Linked DNA regions of Lichenibacterium dinghuense. The main gene of each other region encodes a partner of the protein of the gene in region 2 in a complex. Links are inferred from orthologs where the notes say so. Each region holds a gene or a part of one and is shown on either strand. Other genes may lie near its edges.

Region 1 (4,021 bases), 3.0 Mb from region 2 along the record:
CAAGTGCGACGGCGGCGCGCCACGAGCGGGTCGGTGCCCCTATGCCGTCCATCCGGCATCCGTGGGACTTGGAATCCAGGGCGTGTCGCTCGCGGCTTCCGTGATCCCTGCGCAGGCCTCCGGTCGTCCGCGACCGGCGCGCGCGGCGCCTCGGCGCTCTCGGCTGAATTGCGAGGACGCGTCTCCTCCAACTCGCCGGGTTGGCGTCGAGGACTTCCCCGTAATCCAGGATCTGCACGTTCCCGAGATCGAGTGGGTCGGACGACGCCTCGAACTCACGTCGTTGGCCCACCTCCCGAGCTCAAACGAGGGCCCCGCATTGGATTGCGCTTCGGTCGGGTCGATGAAGCCGTGGTCCGGACAAGCGGTGCCGCGGCTGGCCGGGAGATTCGTGGTGAGACCCGACGTGGTCGCCTTACGCCTCGGGGCTTCGACCTCCGGACCCGTGTCCGTGCCTCGGGAACGACCGCACTCGCCGATCCGACGACGATCGCAATCCGCGCGTTGCCGCCGGTCGAAGACCCGTTCGGGTTCCCGGCTCGAAGCCAACCGTCGGATCGCGCCGTTCCAAATGGGCGTCCGCAGAAACCCGGTCCGGAGGGAAGCCCCTGCCGAAGCCGGTAGGCTCCACGCACGGTCCGAACCTGCCACGGCCCGAGCCCGCCCGAGGGGGTCTGGACGGGCGGGGCTTGCGGCATCGAACGTGCCAGGGGATCCACGGCGCCTGGGACGTCAGGGAGCACCTTTCCCAGGCTTCGGCCGTTGTCGGCGTGTTTCTTCGATCTGGACTGATCCCATGACCCACGACACCGGCTACGCCCCTCCCCAGGGCGGCGGCGCGCACGACGCGTCCACGCACGCATCGACCGGGACGGCCAAGACCGAGGCGCTGAAGCGCGACACGATCGAGCCGCGCGAGGCCATGACCTCCAACCAGGGCCTGAAGATCTCGGACGACCAGAACTCCGAGAAGGCCGGCGTGCGCGGCGGCTCGCTGCTCGAGGACTTCCTCCTGCGCGAGAAGATCACCGCCTTCGACCACGAGCGCATCCCGGAGCGCGTGGTCCACGCCCGCGGCGCGGGCGCGCACGGCTACTTCGAATCCTACGAGGACCTCAGCGACATCACCATGGCGGCGCCCTTCGCGGCCAAGGGCAAGCGCACGCCGATCTTCACGCGCTTCTCGACGGTCGCGGGCTCGCGCGGTTCGGCCGACACGCCGCGCGACGTTCGCGGCTTCGCGGTGAAGTTCTACACCGAGGCCGGCGTGTGGGACCTCGTCGGCAACGACATACCGGTCTTCTTCATCAACGACGCGATCAAGTTCCCCGACCTGATCCACGCCGTGAAGCCCGAGCCGCACATCGAGATCCCGCAGGCGGCCTCGGCGCACGACACGTTCTGGGACTTCGCCTCGCTCTCCCCCGAGCTCTCCCACATGATCATGTGGGTGATGAGCGACCGCGGGCTGCCGCGCTCCTTCGCACACATGGAGGGCTTCGGCGTCCACACCTGGCGCCTCGTGGACGCCAAGGGCGGCAGCCGCTTCGTCAAGTTCCACTGGAAGCCCGTCAAGGGCGTGCATTCCCAGGTGTGGGACGAGGCGCAGAAGACGGCCGGCAAGGACCCGGACTACCAACGCCGCGAGATGTTCGAGTCGATCGAGCGCGGCGACTTCCTCGAATGGGAGCTCGGCCTGCAGATCGTCGAGGAGAAGGACGAGTTCGCCTTCGACTTCGACCTGCTCGACGACACCAAGCTGATCCCCGAGGAGCTCGTGCCCGTCCGCATCGTCGGCAGGATGGTGCTGAACCGCAATCCGGACAACTACTTCGCCGAAACCGAGCAGGTGGCCTTCTGCGTGAGCCACGTGGTGCCGGGCATCGACTTCACCAACGACCCGATGCTGCAGGGGCGCCTGCATTCCTACCTCGACACGCAGCTGCGCCGCGTCGGCCCGAACTTCGCCGAGCTGCCGATCAACCGGCCGCTGAACCCGGTGTCGAACGGGCGTCGCGACGGCTTCGCCCGCAACACGATCCACAAGGGCCGCGTGAGCTACTTCCCGAGCGCGCTCGGCGGCACCCACCCCATGCACCAGCCCGAGGCGGTCGACGCCTTCCGCTCCTACGCGGAGAAGGTCGACGGCCACAAGATCCGCGCCCGCTCGAAGAGCTTCACCGACTACTTCACCCAGGCGACGATGTTCTTCAACTCGCTGGCCGCGTGGGAGAAGAAGCACCTCATCGAGGGCATCGCCTTCGAGCTGAACCAGTGCGAGACCAAGGCGGTGCCGAAGGCCGTGATGGCGAACCTCCTCGTCAACATCCATCCCGACCTCGCGGCCGGCGTGGCGGAGCAGACGGGCCTCGACATCGAGGAGTGCAAGCGCGCCGCCCCGAAGCCCGTGGCGACCGCGGTCGCCGAGCCGAAGGAGATGCCGAGCGGCCGCCTCAAGGTTGACCGTTCGCCGGCGCTGTCGCAGGACAAGCCCGCGAAGGGCATCAAGGGCCGCAAGGTCGCGGTGCTGGCCGGGAACGGCGTCGACGGCGAGCAGCTCGGCGCGCTGCGCTCCGCGCTGGAGGCGCGGGGCGCGGTGATCGAGGTGATCGCGGCGCACGGCGGCACGATCACCTGCTCGCTCGGCAAGAGCGTCAAGGTGGACCGGCCGGCGGTCAACGCGCCCTCGGTGATCTACGACGCCGTGGCGGTGCCGGGCGGCGCGTCGGCCGGGGTGCTGGCCAAGACCGGGCTCGCGCTCGCCTTCGTGGCCGAAGCCTTCAAGCACGGCAAGCCGCTCGCCTTCATGGGCGAGGGCGCGGCGCTGATCGCCAAGGCGCACCTGCCGGTGCCGGCCGCGGGCGCCCCCGAGCAGGGCGTGACGGCGGGCTCGGCCGCGGAGGCTGTGGACGCGCTGGTCAAGGGCCTGGAGAAGCACCGCTACCACGACCGCGACATCGAGGCCGTGGCGGCCTGAACGTCAGCGCAGGGTGTCCGGAGGATCGGACCGGAGTCGCCGAAGGGTGCGTCGCCCCTGCGACACGGCCTCCGGCGACATGCGGGAGGCATCGTTCTCGACGGATGGGCGACATCCGGCGCCGAACGTCGTTCCGAGCGAGGCGTGGTGAGCCTTCTCCGGCTTGGTCGCCCGCCCAGGCCCCAGGGGAACGGCTGAGCCGGCGCACGAAACAGCACATGGGGCCGCGGAACCTCGGCCCGGGTCGCGTCCTTGATCCCTGGGACATGCGCATGGTCTCGACGGGGCGACCTCGCGCACGATCCCGTCGATTTCCCGGACGATGGTACGTCGGGGGTCTTGCCTTCGAACGCGGACTTCCCTAGAAATAGGCAACCGGGATGGAGTTCCCGTTCAACCGCCATTTTGGCTGATGACTCCTGCTTTAGCCCTCCATCGGGCTAGCGGAGGCTCGCCGTGCGGTGTTTACCTGAAAATATTCAGCTCATGATCGCCGACCCGATCGTGCGCATGCTGATGGTCGCGGATCGCGTCGACGAAGGCGAATTGCGTTCGATCCTGACGCGCGCACGCGAGCGGGTCCCCCCGTCGGAAGACCTCATGGATGCCCCAGCGCCGGGCGCCTCGATCGAAGTGTCTCCGAACTTCTCTCCCTTGCCGCTGGGCTGGGCCTCCTTCGGGGCCCCCTTCGGCTGCCCCTCGCACGCTTGACGGAGGGGATCATGAACATCGACCTGATACCGATCGGACGGGATGCGCCGGAGGAGTTCAACGCGGTCATCGAGGTCCCGGTCGGGGGCGAGCCGGTCAAATACGAGTTCGACAAGGCGACCGGCGCCCTTTTCGTCGACAGATTCCTGCAAACCGCGATGCGGTGTCCCGGCAACTACGGCTTCATCCCGCGCACGCTGTCGGAGGACGGCGATCCATGTGACGTCCTGGTGCTCGGGGATCATCCGGTGATGCCGGGTGCGGTCGTGGCCGTGCGACCGATCGGGGTGCTCCGAATGAGCGACGAGAACGGCCCCGACGAGAAGGTCGTCG
Region 2 (3,942 bases):
GTGAAGGCCGCCTGGGGCCGGATCAAGGCCGAGGAGAAGGCCGAGCGCGAGTGCCGCGCTGGACCGGGGCAGGGCGCACCGGGGCTGCTGAGCCGCGTCGGGACCGGCATCGCCCCCCTGCCCCGCGCCGTGAAGCTCCAGCGCGTCGCCGGCACGGTCGGCTTCGATTGGAACGACACCCGCGCGGTGCTCGAGAAGATCCGCGAGGAGGCCGACGAGGTCGAAGCCGCGCTCGGCGACCGCACGGCCGTCGCGGACGAGATCGGCGACCTGCTCTTCGCCGTGGCCAACCTCGCGCGGCACGCGGGCGTCGACCCCGAAGTCGCGCTGCACGGCGCGAATCGCAAGTTCGAGCGGCGCTTCGGCCACATCGAGCGGTCACTGGCCTCGCGCGGGTCGAGCCTGCAGGAGGCCGACCTCGACGCCATGGAGGCGCTGTGGACCGAGGCGAAAGCGCTGGAACGGCAGGCCTGAACAGGTCCAGGGCAGGGCGCCCTTCGGCGCCGCCGCTCCGGCCTGGATTCTCGGTAGTCCGCACTCTGTCGTATTTGGAGGAGGCGCGAGAGCTGCCCTCGAGGGCTTCGCCCTGCCCCCGACGGGCTTGGGCAACCCGCCTCAGTGCGTCTCGGCCGGGACGCGCTCGGCCTGAGGGAAGCGGTTCTGCACCCGCTCCATGCGCTCCGGCGCCACGCGGACCGTGAGGTGGATCGTGCCGTCCTCGCCGTCCTGCCGGGCCAGGATCTCGGTGGTCTCGTAGAGCCAGTTCAGGCCGCGCCCGTCGCTCGGGTCGAGATCGACGTGGAGCGAGGTCGCGTGGGTGGCGAGCCGACGCTCCACCGTGGCGAGGAGGTCGTCGACCCCCTGCCCCGTCAGGGCCGACACCACCGCGGGCCGCTCGTCCGCACGCTTGTGCGCGGCAGCGTCGAGCGTCGCGGCGAGCCGGTCCTCGTCGAGCAGGTCGGCCTTGTTCCACACCTCGACCACGCGCTCGCGGTCTTCGGCGTCGACGCCGAGCTCGCGCAGGATCGCCAGCACGTCGGCGCTCTGCGCCTGCGTGTCCTCGTGGGCGACGTCGCGCACGTGCAGGATCACGTCGGCCGACACGACCTCCTCCAGCGTCGCCCGAAAGGCGGAGACCAGCATGGTCGGGAGATCGGAAATGAAGCCCACCGTGTCGGACAGGATCACCTTGCCCCGGTGCGGCAACCGCACGACGCGCAGCGTCGGGTCCAGGGTGGCGAAGACCATGTCGTCGGCCAGCACGGCGGCCTTGGTCAGACGATTGAAGAGCGTGGACTTGCCGGCGTTGGTGTAGCCGACCAGCGCCACGGTCGGGAACGGCACGTCGACGCGCGTCTTCCGGTTGGTCGCGCGGGTCTGCTTCACGTGGTCGAGGTCCCGCTCGATCCGCGCCATCCGCTCCTCGATCAGGCGGCGGTCGGTCTCGATCTGCGTCTCGCCGGGCCCGCCGAGGAAGCCGAAGCCGCCGCGCTGGCGCTCCAGGTGTGTCCAGGATCGCACGAGGCGGGACTTTTGGTAGGCGAGGTGGGCCAGTTCCACCTGTAGCGTCCCCTCCTTGGTGCGCGCGCGCCGACCGAAGATCTCCAGGATCAGGCCGGTGCGGTCGATCACCTTGGTGCCGAACGCCTTCTCGAGGTTGCGCTGCTGGACCGGCGACAGGGCGCAGTCCATCACCACGAGACCGATCTCCAGTTCCTCGCAGACCTCCGCGAGTTCCTCGACCTTGCCCTTGCCGAGGTAGGTCGAGGGCCGCACGGCTCCGAGGTTGACGATGACGTCGCGGCGGACGTCGAGGTCGATGGCGTCGCCGAGCGCCACGGCCTCGCCGATGCGCGCCTCGGGCGAGCGCGCCTCGCGCGCGGCAGAGCCCCGCCCGGTCGGGTAGGGCCCGACCACCAGCGTGCGGGTGGCCTCGGCGGCGGTCTTCTCGACGGCGTCCGTGCCGTCGTCCCCGTGTTTCGACTTCAATCGCGTGTCCCGATGGCTCGTCCGATGCCGCCGGGGACCGCGCTCACCGCAGGCGTTCGGCGGCCGGGGCGGCGGCGGCCGCGGCGGCCGGCACGTCCTCGGGCGACTCGAACATCTGGATGGGCTGTCCCGGCATCACGGTCGATATGGCGTGTTTGTAGACCAGTTGCGAGTGGCCGTCCCGGCGCAGGAGGACGCAGAAATTGTCGAACCACGTCACCACACCCTGCAGCTTGACCCCGTTGACCAGGAAGATGGTGAGGGGGACCTTGTTCTTGCGCACGTAGTTGAGGAACGTGTCCTGCAGGTTCTGTGTTCGTTCAGCCGCCATGGTCCTGTCCACTGCTCGTCGCCGCTTGTTCGCGGTCTCGATGCCGCGGCCTCGCCCCCGCGCGACGGATCCGTCCTCGGCCCGTCAAGGCGTCGTCCGGGCGTTCCCGCGGGTGAGGTCGCGCCCGCGCCCCGTCGCCCCGAGGGCGCGCCGCGCGGGCCGCCCGATCCGTCGCCGGGCCGCCTGCATCCCGCCGCATTAGAGGCAGGAACAAGCAGAAGTCGCAAGCGGGATTTCCCTCGCGTCCCCCGGATCAGTCGATGGCGAGGGACTTCAGCTTCCGATGCAGGGCCGAGCGCTCCATGCCGATGAACTCGGCCGTGCGCGAGATGTTGCCGCCGAAGCGGCTGATCTGGGCGACGAGGTACTCGCGCTCGAACACCTCGCGGGCTTCGCGCAGCGGCAGGCTCATCAGCTTCTCGCCCCCTGCCCCGTTGGGCGTCGCCGGCACCAGCGCGCCGATCTCGGAGGGGAGCATGTCGGCGGTGATCTCGGCCTCGGGGTCTCCGGTCGCCAAGATCATCAGCCGCTCGACGTTGTTGCGGAGCTGCCGGATGTTGCCGGGCCAGTCGTGCGACTGCAGCACTGCCATGGCGTCCGCCCCGATCCGGCGCTTGGGCAGCCCGGTGTTGGCCGACACCTGATCCATGAAGAAGGCGACGAGCTCGGGGATGTCGTCGCGGCGCTCCGACAGCGCCGGCACCCGCACCGGCACCACGGCGAGGCGGTGGAACAGGTCCTCGCGGAAGTGGCCCTCCGCGATCAGCGCCGGCAGGTCGCGGGCGGTCGAGGAGATGATGCGGACGTCGACGTGGACGCGCGCCGTGCCGCCGACGCGCTGGAAGTTCTGGTCCACCAGGACGCGCAGGATGCGGCTCTGGGTTTCGCGGGGCATGTCCGCGACCTCGTCGATGAAGAGCGTGCCGCCGTGCGCCTCCTCCAGCGCGCCGACCTTGCGGCCGCGCCCGTCCGCCCCTTCGACGCCGAACAGCTCCGTCTCCATGGCCTCGGGCAGCATGGTGGCGGCGTTGATGACCACGAAGGGGGAGGCCGCGCGGCTGGACCCGGCGTGCACCATGCGGGCTGCCAGCTCCTTGCCGGTGCCGGGCGCGCCCGCGATCAGCACGCGGGAGTTGGCCGGCCCGACCTTGTCGATCACCTGGCGGAGCTGGTTGGCGCTGGTCGAGCGGCCCACCACGCGGTCCGTCGTGAGCGAGCGCGTCTTCAGCTCGACGTTCTCGCGCCTCAGCCGCGACGTTTCGAGCGCCCGCTCGGCCACCAGAACCAGCCGGTCGGCCTTGAAGGGCTTCTCGATGAAGTCGTAGGCGCCCATCTTGATCGCGGAGACGGCCGTCTCGATGTTGCCGTGGCCCGAGATCATCACCACCGGCAGCGTCGGGTGCTGCTCCTTGATGATCTCCAGCAGCTGCAGCCCGTCGAGACGCGAGCCCTGCAGCCAGATGTCCAGGAACATCAGGTGGGGCCGCCGCGCCGCGAGCAGGGCCAGGGCGTCGTCGGCGTCCTTGGCGACGCGCGTGCCGTGGCCCTCGTCCGACAGGATGCCGGAAACGATGTCGCGGATGTCGGCTTCGTCGTCGACGATGAGGATATCCGTGGCCATG

What was found. Proteins that work in one complex are often made in the same cells at the same time.
Region 1: the proteins of hfq (region 2) and L7N97_RS12675 are in contact, whole or in part, in a crystal structure (PDB 3VU3), measured with the Escherichia coli proteins. The link is inferred for Lichenibacterium dinghuense from one-to-one orthologs.

Annotation. Positions count from the first base shown.
Region 1 is NZ_JAJLMN010000001.1:2,617,603-2,621,623, reverse strand. The notes cover bases 490-3,386. They hold L7N97_RS12675 (catalase), read left to right. Parts: upstream 490-796; coding sequence 797-2,977; downstream 2,978-3,386. Also shown: L7N97_RS12670 (hypothetical protein), read left to right, coding at 3,464-3,688; ppa (inorganic diphosphatase), read left to right, coding at 3,700-4,021.
Region 2 is NZ_JAJLMN010000001.1:5,629,200-5,633,141, forward strand. The notes cover bases 677-3,494. They hold hfq (RNA chaperone Hfq), read right to left. Parts: upstream 2,321-3,494; coding sequence 2,033-2,320; downstream 677-2,032. Other genes in these bases: hflX (GTPase HflX), read right to left, coding at 677-1,989; ntrX (nitrogen assimilation response regulator NtrX), read right to left, coding at 2,574-3,494. In the rest of the region: mazG (nucleoside triphosphate pyrophosphohydrolase), read left to right, coding at 1-474; more of hflX, read right to left, coding at 616-676; more of ntrX, read right to left, coding at 3,495-3,941. UniProt on the Escherichia coli protein: RNA chaperone that binds small regulatory RNA (sRNAs) and mRNAs to facilitate mRNA translational regulation in response to envelope stress, environmental stress and changes in metabolite concentrations.